DNA from 3 places in the Halobacteroides halobius DSM 5150 genome. Region 1 is predicted to be linked to each of the others. Evidence: riboswitches for the same ligand, from Rfam matches in the RefSeq annotation. Region 1 holds a riboswitch; each other region holds the start of a gene.
What was found. A riboswitch is a leader RNA that binds a small molecule or an ion and turns the genes downstream of it on or off. The one in region 1 is predicted to bind lysine.
Positions count from the first base shown of each region.

Region 1 (6,060 bases):
AGCAGAAACGACAAGAACAGGTTTATAACCTTGATTAAGAGACTCTAAAACTTTATCAATTACCTGTTCTCGCCTCTCAGAAGTTGCTACAGAAGTCCCTCCAAATTTCTGTATGACTATCCCAAGACCTTAATCACCTCACTTTTCTTCAATCATCTTCTCCGCAATTTGAATCGTATTTAAAGCAGCACCTTTCCTTAAGTTATTAGCTACAACCCATAAATTTAAACCATTATCGATACTGTGGTCTTCACGAATCCTCCCTACTAAAACATCATCAATTTCAGTAACTTGATTTTGTAGAGGATATTTTAATTTATCTGGATCATCTTCAACTCTAACGCCTGGAGTATTTGCTAATAACTCTTTAGCTTCTTTAACAGTTACTCTATCATTAGTTTCTATATTTATTGATTCAGCATGCCCATTAAAGATTGGAACTCTAGCCGCTGTAGCAGTAACCTTAATATTATTATCATTCATAATTTTTTGAGTTTCATTAACCATCTTCATTTCCTCTTTAGTATAGCCATCATCAAAGAAAATATCAATATGCGGTAATACATTAAAAGCTATTTGGTGAGGATAAATCTCTGGATTGGCTTCTTCACCATTTAGTACCGCCTTGCTTTGTTGTTCTAATTCATCCATAGCATCCTTACCAGTTCCTGATACCGCCTGATAAGTAGAAATGACTAACCGTTTGATTCCTACTTGATCATAAATAGGCTTTAAAGCCGCCACCATCTGAATTGTAGAACAATTAGGATTTGCAATAATCCCTGTATGCTCAAAAATATCTTCAGGATTAACTTCAGGTACTACCAATGGCACTTCATCATCCATTCGGTAAGCACTACTATTATCAACTACTACCGCTCCTCTTTTAACAGCTTCAGGAGCTAATTTTTTACTAGCACCAGAACCAGCACTAAATAAAGCAATATCAATATCCTCAAAAGAATCTGGGGTCGTCACTTCTACTACATACTCCTCACCTTTACAAGTCATCACTGTTCCAGCAGAACGCTCTGTTGCTAATAACCTTAAATTAGCAAATGGAAAATCCCTTTCCTCTAAAATACTAACCATTTCACGACCTACAGCTCCAGTTGCACCTACTACCGCTACATTATACTTCTCCATACTCAATACCTCCTAAATTAGTTTGAGTTAAAATTATAAATTGATTTTTAAACTCCTTTGTATTCAATAATAACAGGTTGTAATTGTTTACCTTCTAGTGCATACCTAGCAGTATCAACAATCAAATCCATTCTAGCTACTAAAGAATTGGGTTTTCCTATAGGATTATCCTGCCCTAAAGGGACAAAATAAATATGTGGTGTATTAAGTATCATGCCGATATTTTTCCCATTATTGCCCAATGCATCATTAGTAGCTACTGCCAATACTACTGGCCTACTATTTCTTAATTGAGCTTTAACTGCCATCGTTACAGGTGTATCTGTGATTCCATTAGCAATTTTAGCTAGAGTATTTCCTGTACATGGAGCTACCACTAGTATATCAAATAATTTTTGCGGACCAATTGGCTCTGCTTCTGGAATAGTTGTTATTGGTTGATTACCTGTTATTTCTACTACTTCCTTACGCCACTCTTTAGCTGTCCCAAATCTAGTATCATTTTCTTGTACTGACTTAGATATGATAGGATAAACATCTGCTCCTGCTCCTACTAATTTCTCCATAGTAGGAATAACCTTAGCTAATGTACAATGGGAACCAGTTAAAGCAAAACCTACTTTTTTGCCAGCTAAATCCACAAACAAGCACCTCCCTAAAAGACTACATTTTATGATTCTTCTAGAATAAAACGAGGGATAACATTACCTAGAATCTCTCCAGCACTGGTAGGAGCTACTTTACCAGGTAATCCTAAAGCTAACTCAGCTTGAATACCTAGTTGTTGGGCAGTTTCAAAGTCTGTACCTCCAGGAGCCGAAGCTAAATCAATAATTAAAGTATTAGGATTAACTTGCTCTAAAAGCTTTCTATCCAGAACCTTTACAGGTACTGTATTAAAGATAAAATCAGCTTTATTTATCTCACTACTTAAATTTTTAAAATTAACTGGCGTAAGCCCCATTTCTAAAGCACGGGCCAAATCTTTATTTTTTCTAGCTACTCCAAAAGTATTACTGCCTAATCCTTTTAACATTCTAGCTACAGTCAAACCAACCCGCCCTAAACCTAATACGAATGAATTGTTATTGTGTAAGTTAATTGAAGCTTCTCTAATAGCAAGTTCAATAGCTCCTTCAGCAGTAGGAACTGCATTTAATATAGCTACTTCATCTAAAGCAGCTAATTCAATCAATTCTAAATCATACTTAGTACACCACTTCTTAAGTTGAGGCTTAGCAAACCCAATAAAGAATTTAGTAGCGGGCTGTAATTTTGCAAAGAATTCTTCTGTTAAGGTTATATCTTTGTCTACAAAAGTCTTTTTAATTTGATAGTCTTGATTAATACCAGTCATAGGGGCTATTACAGCATCTACTTTATTATCAATCTCGGTTAATGAGTTAACTACTTTAATACCTTCTATTTTAGTAACCTCTCCTAATACTTGTAACTTAGCTCCTGTTTCTTTTAACATAGATAACAATTTAACTTCCCTATCATCTCCACCTAGTAAAGCTATACTTTTATCTTGTAATTTATAACTCAATGACTATCCCCCTTTCCTCAAAATTATTATATGTAACCTTACTCTAGGAAGTGCTTGTTTAATTTAAATAATTTTAAAGATCAATTAAGTTCTCTAAACCATAAACTACTCCATCGATATCAACTAACTTTTTAATAGCTAATTCAACTCCTGGCATAAATGACTTACGATTAATAGAATCATGTTTTAAACTCAAAGTCTGACCCTCTCCACCAAAAATTACTTCTTGATGGGCTACTAAACCTGGTAAACGTACACTATGAATATTAATTTTATCTTGTAGACCACCACGAGCTCCTTCTAATTTTTCTATCTCTTCTACTTCTTTATCAGGTTTATCTAGATTCTTACCAATTAACTCTGCTGTTTTGATAGCTGTCCCTGAAGGAGCATCTATTTTATTATCATGATGTAGTTCAATAATCTCTACATCATCCATAAACTTAGCAGCTTTCTGAGCAAAATTCATCATTAAAATTGCTCCAATAGCAAAATTAGGAGCAATCACAATCTTACTTTTATCTTGGTTCCACTCTTCAATCTTAGTTAAATCAGCTTCTGTAATTCCTGTTGTACCAATCACAATATCTATATTATATTCTAGAGTAGTCTGAATATGCTCCATCACTACTTGAGGATTAGTAAACTCTACAACTACATCAGGTTTAACCTCTTCTAAGGTTTCAGCTAAGTTTTCTGTTATCTTAACAGGATCTTCATCTAACCCTAATAGTTGATGAATATCTTTACCTACTTCTGTTACATCAACTGCTCCTACCAATTTAAAATCATCTACTTCAGAAATCATTTCTACTACTGCTTGGCCCATTCTGCCATTGGCCCCGGAAACTACAATACTAGTTTTCACTTTATCACTCCCTTACTTTAAATAATTAGTATATTTTCTATTAACTATAACAAAAGCGATTGGTAGCTACCAATCGCTTCATAATCGAAACGATAAGATAGCCCTTCACTAAAAATTAGTGACAGTTCTGTATTTATTAAATACAGCCCCAATCTAACCTAGCAGCCACTAGGATAGACTTCGGCAATAATTCCTTTCATTATAGATTATAGCTGGCTAACCCTCTATAACTACTGATAATTATTGCTCCTCAATCTTATCTTTACTCTTTATTATACTGTCTATTATATTTTCTAATATTTAATTCAATTTGTCAAGGGTTTAAAACAATTGATCTTCCGCATCAATGGATAAATTTACAATAACTATTTCATCACCAATCTTAACTACTGATTCCCACGGAATTATTAATTCTTCATTTCTCCCACCAAATCCAAACATCCCCTGCTGATTAGGTATCAAAATAGATTCTAAGCTACCAGTATTAGGGTTAAAAACCATTTCCGTCTCATCAATTAAACCTAATCTTCCTCCATTATGCAAATTTACAATTTCTTTTCCCTCTAGTTCACTTAATCTCATTTAACCACTCCCTATTTTGACGGTACTAGATTAATACCTAATTATACTTATGGTGAATTAATATAAAATATCAAAATATCTATAAAAAACCTCTAACTTTGTTCTACTTTAAATTTAGCTACTAACCCTTGTAACTTTTCTGCCATTTGGGCCAACTCTTGAGAAGAATTAGTTATCTCATCAGACATACTATTAATCTCTTGAGAAGCACTCTTAGCCTGCTCACTATTTTGAGCTAATTCTTGGGCTACAACTGCTATCTCTTCCATTTGACTTGATGTGTTCTCAATAGCAGCTTCAATCTCATCAAATACTGCTCCTGTTTCTTGAGCAACTTCTTTTCCTTCTTTAACCTTAGCCTCTACCTGATTTATAGACTCCAAGCCAGCACTTGATTTATCTTGAGTCTCCTTAATCAAATCTTCTATCTGATTAGTTGCTTGAGCTGTCTCTTCAGCTAATTCTCTGATTTCATCAGCTACTACTGCAAAACCTTGACCTGCATTCTTACTGGTAGAATCTGCCCTAGCTGCTTCAATAGCCGCATTTAAAGCCAATAAATTAGTTTGTTCAGCTATATTTTGGATTAACTCTACAATTTTGCTAATTTGTTGTGATTTATTATCTAAGCTATTAAGCACCTTAACTGTTTCTTCTACAGCTTGATTAATCTCTTCCATGCTAGAGACAGTCTCTTGGATATTTTGACTACCAATCTTAGTTTGAGAATTAGCTTCCTGAGCCAAACCACTTACTTCTTGACTACTAGCCGAAATCTGCTCTACTCCAGCCGATACTTCCGATAAGTTTTGATCATTAGCTTCTATAATTGCATTTCCCTCTTCAGCTGAAGCTGATAATTCTTCACTATAAGCTGATAGATTATCTATTGTATCTAATAAATCAGATACCAATTTCCGGTGTTGTTCAGTTCCTTGACTAAAAGTATTAGCTAACATTCCTAATTCATCATCTCTATCCAAATTTAAATCAACAGTTAAATCTCCTCGTGCCTTTTGTCGCATTGCTCCTACTAATTTTAAAATAGGCTGACTAAAATTATGGGCCAACCAAGTTGAGATTCCTACTGCCAATAAAGTAGCAACTAAAATTGTTAATAACTTACTAAATAAATTTTCTTTTAATACTTTAAATGCTACCCCTGTTGGTTGTTGAGCTACTAAGGCCCAATTTAACCGTTGTAAAGGTTCATAGGTAGCTAACATTTCGGTACCCTTGTTAGTTACATATGTTATCGTTCCTACTTTACCAGCTAAAGCCTTCTGAACAGGTTTTAACTCTTCTTTCTTTACCTGTTTTAAAACCATATCTTTATAATTAGGGTGAACAATGACTACTCCCTGACTATCAGTTAGATAAACCTGGCCTGCTTGTCCCAATTTGACTCCCGTAACCATTGATTGTAAAGCCATCAAACTAATATCTGCTCCTAAAACTCCTGTTATCTGACCATTGTTATTTTTTATCGGGGTAGATATAGTAAGACAAAGAGACTTAGTTGTAGTAGAAATATGAGCATTAGAAATATAAGAATAGCCTCTCATTGCTCCTTTAAACCACGAACGATGACTAAAATCATTGCCTAATTGGTCAGTATCTGCACTAAAAGTAATTAATTGCCCTTCCTCATTAGTAACATATAAATACTGAAATATAGGATACTTTTGTTTAAACTTATTAAATATTTGTTGGTGCTTTTTATTCTTCATACTTTCAATGCCCTCTAAATCAGCTATTACATTAACAGTCTTAGTTAAAACAGACATCTTTTCTTGAACTCGTTTAGCTAATTGATTAGCTAGCAACTCATTTTCTTTAATTACTTGTTCTTTAATTAAATTTCTGTTACGAGTATAACTAATAATTCCAGAAATTAAAACTGGAATTACTGCTA
Region 1 is NC_019978.1:692,279-698,338, reverse strand. It holds gene dapG (aspartate kinase) at 1-120, opposite strand, end outside; gene HALHA_RS03545 (aspartate-semialdehyde dehydrogenase) at 139-1,146, opposite strand; gene HALHA_RS03540 (dipicolinate synthase subunit B) at 1,194-1,787, opposite strand; gene dpsA (dipicolinate synthase subunit DpsA) at 1,817-2,695, opposite strand; gene dapB (4-hydroxy-tetrahydrodipicolinate reductase) at 2,769-3,563, opposite strand; lysine riboswitch at 3,654-3,825, opposite strand; gene HALHA_RS03525 (YlmC/YmxH family sporulation protein) at 3,885-4,145, opposite strand; gene HALHA_RS12955 (methyl-accepting chemotaxis protein) at 4,238-6,060, opposite strand, start outside.

Region 2 (6,060 bases), 690 kb from region 1:
TGGTTGTAATTCCAGGTAATGTCTTTGGAGAAAGTGGAGAAGGGTTTATTAGATGTTCATATGCTGCTTCTTTAGATAATATTTATGAGGCTTTAAATAGAATAGATAATTTTGTAAAACAGATATAATTAGTAGAGATTCTCTACTAATTATATCTGTTTGATTTTTCAACTACAACTCCAATTAATCCTGGACCAGTATGGACTACCATAACTGGACTAATTTGTCCTAAAAATGTTTTATTAACATTGTTTAATTTTTTAAAACGATTCAATAGCTTTTTTGCTTCAGGTAAAGCATTACCATGCATTACATTAACCTTACTAACCCCTTCTTTAATTTTCTTTCTAGTTATTTTATAGAGTTGATTAATTGATCTTTTACGACCTCTGGCTTTTTTATAAGTATAATATTTACCCTCTTGATTAATAGAAATGATTGGTTTGATATTTAACAAATCTCCAATTGCCCCTTTAACTTTACCAATACGACCACCTTTACGAAGGTACTTTAAAGTTTTTAGTACGAAAAAAATCTCAGTATTATCTACTTTGTTGTTGGTCTTATTAATTATTTGTTGCCAACTTAAATCTTGTTTAATTAAATTAGCAGTATATAATACAATACTTCCTAAACCAATTGAGAGTGATTGGGAATCAATAACTTCTATTGTTAAATCTTTTAGCTGTTGACTTACCATTTGCACCATATTGTAAGTTCCACTTAAACCACTTGAAATATGAATAGCAATTATATGAGTGTAACCTTTTTCTTTTAGTTTGAGTAGTTTTTCTTGAGCATCTGTCGGTGAAGGCATGGATGTAGTAGGGATCTCAGTAGAGAAGTTATCATAAACTGTTTGTGGTTTGATTTCAATTCTATCTTGATATTCTTTATCGGAATAAATAATTTTTAATGGTAAGATGCTAACAGGTAAATTATCTAATAATTTTTGAGGTAAATCACATGTACTATCTGTTAAAATTGCAATTTTATTTTTCATTATTTGGCCCCTTTTCTATTAGTGTGTGATATTGATATTATATCATGAATATTATAATCTGACAATCTACTTATTATGATGTATAATATTAAAGGTTGGGAGGTGAAAAAATGTCTAAAGACTATACTTGTCCGAAGTGTGGTAATAAAAATTATGAATCTGATACTTTTTCTGCTACTGGAGGAGGTTTATCTAAAGTATTTGATGTGCAAAATAAAAAATTCACTACTATAACTTGTAGCAAATGTGGTTATACTGAGTTGTATAAAAATGATACCAGTACATTAAGTAATATTTTTGATTTTTTTACTGATTAATTGTAGGGAGTGAATTAAATGTTAGAAATTATGCCAATTGCTATAGCACTAGCTTTAGATGCTTTTGGTGTTGCTTTAGGAATAAGTTGTGGTAATAAATTAGATAAAATTGAAAGAGGAAATCTTATTTTATCTTTTGGAAGTTTTCAATTTCTATTTGTTTTATTAGGAGCTTTATTTGGTAGTTATATTGATGGTAATTATTTTAATATCAGTGGATATATTAGTGGAGTAGTAATTTTATTATTGGGTTTATTACTATTAAAAGAAGGTCATGAAGATGACGAGGCTTGTGTTTATACAAAGTTAGATTTAATAACTTATGTAATTTTAGGAGTAAGTGTTAGTATTGATGCTTTAGGAATTGGTTTTTCAGTACTATATAATTTAAGTTTAAAGCTTATTCTTTTAAGAGCGACTGTGATTGGATTGGTTGCTTGCTTACTTACCTTTGTTTCTTTTGTAATTAGTAACTACATTAAAAGCTTTATGGTTATTGAGAAGTATGCTGATTATTTAGGTGGGGTAATCTTAATCATATTTGGTCTGAAAATGATTTTATGATAAAATATAAGTTTTAGCGGTAAAAAGGCTCTGGTATTTACGTAAATACCAGAGCCTTTTTAATTTATCTATATTGATAGGATATATATAGTGATATTTCTGGTTTGATTTTGAATATAATATGGTAAAGGATTTAGGAGTTGTTATAATAAAATGATAAAATTTAAAGTAGAAAAAAGAATCCATTTTATTGTAGTGATTAGTGTGTTCTTATTTTCATCTATATTTACCTTTTTTATAAAAGGAAATAATTTATTAGCAAATGAAAGACTAGCTATAACTCCAGGCCAAAAAGGAATAAAAACTATAGTCAGGGCCAAAATTAGAAATGTAATTCTTTATTCTTCTGTTAGTCAAGCTATAAATAAAGTTGTAGATCATGAAAGTTATCAGGTGAGAAAAAGAATTGAAAGTTTAGCTATAGATTTATCTCATAATGCAAAGATAGCACTTAAAGATGTAGGTTATAAAAATGGTAAAATATATTATAATTTTTCATCTAAGATATATAAACTAAAATTAATGGAACAATTTGCATTAATTGATTCTTTACTTCAAATTGGTGGTAGAATAAATGGTGCTAAAACAGGTTATTTCTTAATTAATGGTCGGAAAGCAAAACTGTCATCTTATATTAATTTTAAATCTCCTTTTAGAGTTAGACGAGGACCAGCTAAAGTAGCAATTATCATTGATGATTTTGGAAATAGGGCTGCAGGAACAGATGAAATACTAAAGTTAGAACAAAAGATAACTTGCGCTATCTTACCCTTTAAAGAAACTTCAACTGAAGAGGCAAGAGAGATTAAGGAAAATGGATTTGATGTAATTGTACATTTACCAATGGAGTCAGAAAAGGGTAAGTTAAGTTGGTTAGGTTCTAAACCAATTTTAACTAGTTTATCGACTAAGGAGATTAAATCTAGAGTTCAAGAAGCAATAATTGATATTCCAACAGCAATTGGGTTTAATAATCATACTGGTTCTAAAGCTACTGCTAATAAAAGAGTAATGGAAGCTATTTTAAAGGTAGCAAAAAGTAATAATTTAATAGCTATAGATAGTCGTACTACTTCTAAATCAGTTGTAGGGCAGCTAGCTAATAAATTAGAAGTTCCTTACTTAGAAAGGGATGTGTTTTTAGATAATAAAAAAGATTATGGTGATATTAGAAAGAATCTTTTATTATTAGTAGCTCATGCTATCAAAGAAGGTCAAGCAATAGGGATTGGTCATGTTGGCCCACATGGTGGGAGAATAACTTTTTCAGTTTTAAGTAAAATATTACCTTCGTTAGATAAGATAGGAATAAAGTTTGTCGGAATAAGTGATTTAATCTAATATTGTAAAAAAGCCAGGGTTTCCTGGCTTTTTTGAAAGAAAGCTACTTTTTTTTAATAAAGCCCATAATTCTACCTAATAGAAATGCTCCAGCCGCTGTAACAATTAATTTAGAATAATGATTTGTTTCTTGGTTATCATCCATAGTTTTGCTTAGTTGATTTTTAATTTCATTTAACATCATTTGTGGGCCTCCTTTCAAGGTTATTATTAACTTATGGAGAAGAAAATATCCCAGAAATGCCTTTAAATCAAACCTAAACTTATTCATTAAAATATTAGTCACTTAAGACCATAAAGATTGCAAAAAAGACAAAATTATAATATAATAAACAATATAACAAACAAGGAGAGATAATTATGAAGTACAAAATAATAATTTTAAATCTATTAATAGTCTTAGCAATTAGTGGTTGTAATTTAAGGCAAGGAAAAGTTATTTATAATAACACAGAAAAATTAGAGGGTAGAAAGTTAAGTAGTGAATCTATTAAACAAGGGCAAATGAAACTAATAACGCCTAATTCCATTGGTCAGTTACGCAACAAGCTAAGAGGTATTGAAAATTTATCATTAAATAATAGGATTGCTGTTTATGCTTCATTAGGCGAGCGTTCATCAGGAGGATTTCAAATTAAAATAAAAGAGATTAGAAAAAAAGATGATAATTTAATTGTAACTGTTAAAGCAGTTGGACCGTCACCAAATCAAGCTGTAATCCAAATGATTACCTATCCTTATGATATTGTTGAACTATCTTTAAAAGAAAAGGAGATTAAGAAGGTTTTCTTTTTAACCCCAGCAGAAGATAAGTTAAAGATGATAAATATAAACTAAAATAAGGATGAAATTATTTTTTTCTTGCTTTAGTTACTAATGTGTGTTATTCTAAATATAAACAAAATAATAAGGTAGAGGAGCAGTTATCAAAAGTACTTAGCTAAGGAAAGGGTTAACTGCCGAAACAACAAATTAAAATATTTGTTGTTGGGTTTATACTTAACAGGTATAAAACTGTTAAAAAAGCACAGTTAGCTACATGGATAATGGGTGTATTAATCTTCTTTGATGATTATGCTAATAGTTTGATTGTAGGAACTACAATGCGGTCGATTACAGATAAGTTAAAGGTATCCCGAGAAAAGTTATCTTATATTGTTGATTGTACAGCCGCACCTGTAACTAGTATGGCATTTATTTCAACTTGGGTTGGTTATGAAATGGGATTAATTCAGGATGCTTTTACTAAGTTAGGCATTGAGCAAAATGTTTATTCTGTTTTCCTTAAAACAATTCCGTATCGATTTTACAGTATATTAGCTTTATTTATGATTTTAGTAGTTATTTGGACTGGCAAAGATATAGGTCCTATGCATCAAGCAGAGCAAAGGGCTAGAAAAACTGGAAAGGTATTAGCAGATGGGGCCACACCAATGGCTTCTGAAGAACTAACAGAGATGAATTATAAAGAAAATAATAGTATGAAATGGTATGATGCTTTTTTACCTATTATTACAGTTATTATAGTTTCTTTAGTTGGTTTATGGTATAATGGTGGTGGATTAGCAGCCGATGTGGGACTTAGAGAAGCATTTGGAAATGCTGATTCTAGTGTAGTTCTTCTATGGGCTTCGTTTAGTGGTACAATAGTTGCAGGAATATTAGGACTATTTAAAGGGAATTTAGAAGTAGAAGAAATTATGGAAGGTTGGATTGATGGAGCTAAAGCATTAGCTGTAGCCTGTGGTATTCTTATTCTAGCTTGGTCCTTAGGAACAGTAATTGAAAAGCTAGGAACAGCTAATTATATTGTAGCTTTAACTAAGGATATTATTCCACCATTTTTACTTCCAACAATGATGTTTGTTATTCCGGGCATAATTGCTTTTGCTACAGGTACTTCTTGGGGAACTAACGCAATTATTATGCCTTTAGCAATTCCAATGGCGTATCAATTTGGGGCACCTATGTTACCAACAATTGGAGCAGTATTGACTGGTTGTGTTTTAGGAGACCACTGTAGTCCAATATCTGATACTACAATTATGTCTTCTACAGCTTCAGCTGCCGACCATATTGATCATGTTAATACACAAATCCCTTATGCGCTTATAGTAGGAATCATTTCTATTGTCTTTGGCTTTATTCCAGCTGGATTTGGACTACCTTACTGGGTAGTATTTCCATTATTGCTATTAGGTATGATTGCTTGCTATATAGCTATTAATATATTCGGAAAAGAAGTCGAAGGAGATGAAGTAACAATAGAAGATACAAAAGAAATTACCGCATAACTTTTGGTTTAGAGCAGGATAATTCCTGCTCTTTTTTTAGTATTAAGTTCACTTAAGATATAGTCACTTATGAACATAAAAATAAAAATCATAAACAATAAAAAAAAGAATACATTATATTAAGGAGGGATTGTAATGAAATCACAATTAAATATGACTCTAATAATTTTAATTATATGTTTAATATCTTTTATCATGGGGATAGAACAATTAGATATTTTATCTTTTTCCATAGCTAATAATAGTAAGATTTCTGGAGGGGAAATAAAAGTAAATCAACCACAATTGCCTATTAAATATAAAGATAATGTAGAAATAATTTGGGATGTATCAAAAAGTATACAAAATAAAGAAAATATTAATAAAATAACTACGTCAAAGAATGTACTATATAGTATAGTTAATCGCTTGCCTACAAACTTAAATTTAGGGATTAGGGTTTTTGGAAATAAAGATAGAAATAATACCCCATCGTTTTTTACAATTCCATTGGGGGTTAAAAATAGAAAAGAAATTATAAATTTTATAAATAAAATAAATC
Region 2 is NC_019978.1:1,383,315-1,389,374, reverse strand. It holds gene HALHA_RS06810 (aminotransferase class I/II-fold pyridoxal phosphate-dependent enzyme) at 1-128, shown strand, start outside; gene HALHA_RS06805 (DegV family protein) at 146-1,003, opposite strand; gene HALHA_RS06800 (zinc ribbon domain-containing protein) at 1,114-1,320, shown strand; gene HALHA_RS06795 (manganese efflux pump MntP) at 1,339-1,884, shown strand; gene HALHA_RS06790 (divergent polysaccharide deacetylase family protein) at 2,038-3,225, shown strand; gene HALHA_RS13475 (hypothetical protein) at 3,269-3,409, opposite strand; gene HALHA_RS06785 (protease complex subunit PrcB family protein) at 3,586-4,062, shown strand; lysine riboswitch at 4,130-4,271, shown strand; gene HALHA_RS06780 (Na+/H+ antiporter NhaC family protein) at 4,329-5,519, shown strand; gene HALHA_RS06775 (vWA domain-containing protein) at 5,655-6,060, shown strand, end outside.
Region 2: linked by a shared signal. The riboswitch ahead of HALHA_RS06780 (Na+/H+ antiporter NhaC family protein) and the one ahead of dapB (4-hydroxy-tetrahydrodipicolinate reductase) in region 1 are both predicted to bind lysine.

Region 3 (6,060 bases), 110 kb from region 1:
CGTATAGATTTTGTCGATTTTTTAAATAATCATCTGTACCATAAAAGAGTTTTAATAAATCATTTCGAGTAATAATCCCTACTAAATCATCTTCCTTATTAACTACAGGTAAGCGACCAATATCATGCTCGACAATTTGTTCTTGCACCTCTTTTAAAGAAGCATCAGGATTAATAGTAATTACATTAGTAGACATATACCCTTTAACTGGGGCATGCAATAAGTCATAATTTCTAACTTTATCAATATCTCGCTTGGAAATAATACCTACTAATTCGTCATCTTTACAGACTACTAATCCAGACCAATTATTACGTAACATTATCTTATCAGCTTCTTTCATAGTAGTATCCGCAGTTATTGTCTTTACTGGAGTAGACATTATATCTTTAACTAAGATAGAAGGACTAATCTTTTCTCGAGCTACTTTAAGAACTTCTTGTTCCCACTCTAATAGTTCAGCTGATTCTTCACATTCAATAGTTACTGAAGCAGCTCGATTATGTCCTCCCCCACCAAAATAATTCAGTATTTGTGCTACATTAATATTATCGCTCTTACTTCGACCAATAACAAGAATCTTATTGGAATTCGTAAACTTAACTAGTACAAATAATGCATCACAATTATGTAAGTCATTTAGTTTATGGGTTAATAATGAAATATCTGGGATATATTCTTTAGCTTCAGCCTGAAAGGTATCAATCTTTAATCCTTTAACTGAAATTTGATGTAAGGAATCAAGTAATTTATTAAATAACTTTTGTTGTTTTCGATCTAAAGAATGGTCTATATACTCCTCTACAATCTCGAGATTGGCCCTTGATTCTAATAAAGAAGCAACAACTTGAGCATCTAAAGATGTCGTATTTTTATAAATCAATCCTCCTGTATCCTCATAGATACCCAAAGCAAATAAAGTAGCTTCAAAAGGAGTTATTTCTATTTTCTTTGCCAGTAACTTATCTACTAAAATAGTGGTTGTAGCCCCAACAGATTTTATAATCTGATCATCATCAATCTGTTCATCTTGATGATGGTCATAAATTATAATCTCTACTTCCGATTCTTCAAATAGATCTATTAAAGCTCCCGTTCTAGTTGGTAAATTATTATCTACCATAATAACCTTATTTACTCTAGATTTATTTATCTCTCTAGGCCGTTTAACAGGAATTCTATCTTTATATAAAGCCATAAATTCCTTTACATTATTAGCCAATTTTCCTGGAAAGACCATAATAGCTGCTGGATATAACTTTTGAGCAGCTACCATAGCTGCTAATCCATCAAAATCCGTTCGCTGATGGGTAGTAATTATCTCCATCTTATCACTCCATTATATTAATTTACAATAGCATAATTTGCATTATTATTCTTCTATTTAACCTTCATAATTATACCATAAAAAGTTATAAAAAAAAAGTAAGAGCGCTTAAGCACTCTTACTACTTAATAATTTCTCTATTTAAGTCTCTCTGGAAGAACATCATTAGAGATTAAATCTTGCTTACTTTCGGGCTTTACAATCCAATCAATATTATTCTCACTTAATAATAAAACCCCAGGCCTTGTTACTCCATTATAATTACTACTCATAGCATATCCATAAGCTCCAGTACAAGATGTTAATAGTATATCTCCTGGCTCTATGTGCGGTAATTTAATATCCTTAATTAAAATATCACCTGATTCGCAACACTTACCTGTAATAGTAACAGTCTCTTCTAATTCTTGGTCAGCTTTATTAACCACACATGCTTCATATTCGGCATCATATAAAGCTGGTCGGATATTGTCTGGCATTCCACCATCTACCGCAACATATTTTCTGATATTTGGAATTTGTTTCACTGAACCAACCCGATAAATAGTAGAACCAGCCGTACCTACAATTGAACGACCTGGTTCATTAATTATTTTAGGTAATGGCATATCAAGACTCTCACATGTTTCTTTAATCGTTTTAGTTACAATCTCAGCGTACTGATCAATACTTGGTTTTTCCTCATCTTCAGTATAAGGAATTCCAATTCCACCACCTAAATTTAACTCTTCCATTACTAAACCTGTCTCTTCTTTTACTTCTTCTACAAAATCCATCATAACCTCTATTGCTTTAGCAAATGATTTTAATTTGAAGATTTGAGAACCAATATGACAATGAAGTCCTACTAACTTCACATTTTTTAACTCTTTAACTTGCTTAATTGTTTCTAATGCTAAACCATTTTGTACTCCCACTCCAAACTTAGAATCAGTCTGACCAGTTTGAATATAGCTATGAGTATGAGCTTCAATTCCAGGCGTAACTCGTAATAAAATATCTTGTACTACTCCATGTTTCCCTGCTAATTGATTTAATAACTCTAATTCATATTGATTATCTACCACAAAACTTTTAATTCCTGCATCTAATGCCATTTCAATCTCATCAGGTGTTTTATTATTTCCATGAAAATAAATCTTTTCTACTGGGAAATCTGCCTCTAATGCCACATGTAATTCTCCACCCGATACGACATCTAAACCTAAACCTTCTTGGTCAATAATTCTTGCCATAGCTACTGATAAAAATGCCTTACTAGCATATAAAGTTTCAGAATTGGGGTACCACTTTTCAAAGGCTTCTCTATAAGCACGACAATTATCTCTAATTTCTTTTTCATCTAAAATATACAAAGGAGTCCCATATTCCTCAGCAATATCTACTAAATTATGTCCAGCAACCTCTAAAATTCCATCCTGACTAACCTCCATTGTTCCTTGTAATTTCATAAAAACTACTCCTTTCTCCCTGCTCTATAGTTGTGTATGAGCTTTTAACTTCTCACACTAATTGCTAACCTATAATAAAAAAAGGTTATGAGCTTTTCTCATAACCAGATCTCCAGTCGTAAGATAGCTCTCCACAAAGTGGCAGTAATATAACTATTAATTATATCCCCAACCCTAAGAGATAGCAATTGCTTTTAGGGCTTCGGCAATAATCCCTTTCCTCCTAATTCTACACTCAGACCTAGCTCCTTAGAAGTACTAATAATCATTGCTCCTCTATCATTCTATTTAACTGCAAATAGCTTAACATAATTATTCTGTCTTGTCAAACCTTTTTGAGATTAATTATCAATTGTTTTTTCTGTAACAACCTCCTGATATTCTCCATAATAATTAGTCCCCCACACACCTACTAAAATTAATACAGCACCTACAAAATAAAACCAATAATAGACTACAAAAACTATTAGGCTTGTAGTAACCCATTAAAAATTAGCTCAATAATCTCATTCTTTATTTTAGTAACCGGAAATTCGTCTCTAAACATAAACCAGTGTAGAGCATTAATATTAACCATGCCGATTAAGGAAGCAGTAGCAGTCTCAATATCTAACTCTTTAAACTTTCCTGTCGTTACTCCCTGTTCAATGATCTCTTGAATAACAATGGTATATTTGCTTCTGATCTTTTTAATATGTTCTTCAAACTTATTCTTATACCCTAAACTTTCCCGAGTTAAGAATTTACAAAAATCCCGATGTTGATTATAGAATTCAAGATGAATGGTAACTGTTTTATCCAATTTTTTAGCCGGATTATCTATTCCTGCAATTCCCCGCTTAATCTCTTCAGTTAACTGATTAAAACCCATTTCTACTAACGAAGAAATTAAATCTTCTTTATTATTAAAGTAGCGGTATAAAGTTCCTTTTCCAACTCCTGCTTCTTTGGCAATCTCCTGCATCGTAGTATCAGCAGCTCCATTCTGCGAAAATTTTTCTACAGCTACTGTGAAAATTTTTTTTCGTTTGGAATTCATAGCTTCAACTCCCTTTTAAAATTCTACCTTTAAGCGAGTATAAATTCTATCATCTCCTAAATTAGAAATCAAGCTTGATTGGCTGTCGCTGTTACTTTCTTTATAAGTCCCGCCGATCTGCAGTTCAGTAGAATTAGCTAGAGAATAAGTAAACTGCGGTTCAATTAAATAAGTTTCACTCTCTGCTTCATAGATGGCATTAGCTTCTATTGTATGGAAGGTAAAGACCGGTTTATCAAAGTGGACGTTAAAGGCTTTAATATCAGCTTCGCTGTCTAATCGGCCCTGCTGGTAATAAACCTGCCCGACTAAATATAGGTTATTTTCAAACTTATAATCCGCTCCTAAGGTTGCTTGGATTCGATTATCAAACTGATCATCTTCATACATACTGTAAGCAACTTCGCTCCAGACACCGATACCATTGATATCGCCAATGACATCAATTCCCACTTGATTAGTTTCGGGGTAAAGGATAAAGGAGTCTAAAGTCTTATTGTTACTATCACAATAAGTAGCAAAACCTTCTGGATCATTTGTTTGATTTACATATTCCTCATAATTCCTAATCAAATCATTCACTTGATTTTCTAGATAGTCTCTATCCACTATGGGTAATTTATCGCGACCGTGATATACAGTTGCTGATACATCAAATCCTTTCAATCCGCGCTTAGTAACCTTGAAACCAGCTTGAGTATTTTCAACATCATCCTTTACTTCATCCAGTGGATTATTAATTACTTTTTCTTTAATATCACTTTGTAAAGAATTAATTCCTTTTATTTCTGATACCATTGTAGCTACCTTATTATTAAATTTATTCAATAAATTTATTTTTTGCTCCTTACTCATTTGATGCGTCTTAAAAAACGGCGTCACAACTCCTGAGATCTCAATCCGCTTCGGAGCATAGTAAGTTCCCTTCACTGCCTTGACTGCTACCTTTTCATTCATCGGCTTGAGGGCGGTTAAATCTCGAGGATTAAAGTAATTAGTCGGTTGAAGTTTATAAGAGCTGCCCCAGCTAATCTTCTGTTTGCCTAATTGCCAATCCATATTTTTAGTGTAGTAATTTACATAAGCTTCAGCAATCTTCACTTCTGTTTCCCGCTTTGAACTAGGTAACGTAAAAGATTTAGCTTCTAAATCCACATACACATCAGCAGTAAACCCAAATCTCTTCTCTAAGATTAAATTAAACTTTTCTGTATCAGTTAGATTCCCATTATCAAGATTAGCAACTAAGTCACTCTCTAAACTTCCGGAAATTTCAACTTCATCAGCCGCTAAAGCTCCCGTACCAACTACCATTAGCAGGGCCAACACTAACGACAATAATTTCAATTTCTTCATCATTATCCCTCCTGTTAATTAGTTGTCAGTTGTTAGCTAATAACTAACTTAATATCTTCGTAAATTACGAGTAGTAAACCGCCGGGGATTAATCTGTTGATCATAAGTAATCTCTTTTATATACAGTACTGTCTTTGTACCTTGCTGCTTATTCTTCATTGTCATCTGGTACGGTGTCCAGTAGCCGTCGATCTGTTTAATATTATCATTTGTCAATACCTTATATAACTTACCTTGAGCATCATAAAACTTAATCTTAGATGGAACCCAGTTGCTTTTTCTAACCCACATCTTACCGTACTTATACTCAATCTCTTCATCAGTGGGTACCAACTTTAGTAGATACTGACTGCTGTCTTTATTCAAAATTGTTGCCTCATAATCCTCTTTATAATTTCCGCCACCTAAAATCGATAAATCATTATAACTAAAGTCAGTACCAACAAAGCTTCCATTCTTCTGACTGCCGGCAATCTTGCGTACTCCACCTAAAGCCGGCATATAAAGATACATTTCTTCCTCTCCATTAGCCTTATCTTGAGATAAGAAGCCAGTTCCTTCTATACTTGCTGGAGCTAAGAATCTCATCATGGCTTTATCTTGGTTCTGCTCCTGTGTCCAGACCTTCATCTTCCGCTCTCGTTTACTACCTGAACTGCTGTATAGCTCCATTTTTAATGTAAGCTGTGCCGAATTAGCATCAATTGATTCTTTGATTTTATCCAGTACATCTTCTCCGGTTAAATCAGCCGCTCCAGTTAAACCACTCAATCCAACCAATAAACTTATCAGTACCAATAAACTGACTAATTTTTTCATCAGTATCACCTCTCTTTTATTTTTTACTCACTACTTACTACCTCTTCCCTTTCTTTTTCCAACAAGGG
Region 3 is NC_019978.1:586,854-592,913, reverse strand. It holds gene HALHA_RS02975 (CBS domain-containing protein) at 1-1,327, opposite strand, end outside; gene lysA (diaminopimelate decarboxylase) at 1,465-2,778, opposite strand; lysine riboswitch at 2,895-3,065, opposite strand; gene HALHA_RS02965 (TetR/AcrR family transcriptional regulator) at 3,245-3,817, opposite strand; gene HALHA_RS02960 (TonB-dependent receptor) at 3,833-5,173, opposite strand; gene HALHA_RS02955 (outer membrane lipoprotein-sorting protein) at 5,222-5,992, opposite strand; gene HALHA_RS02950 (efflux RND transporter permease subunit) at 6,016-6,060, opposite strand, start outside.
Region 3: linked by a shared signal. The riboswitch ahead of lysA (diaminopimelate decarboxylase) and the one ahead of dapB (4-hydroxy-tetrahydrodipicolinate reductase) in region 1 are both predicted to bind lysine.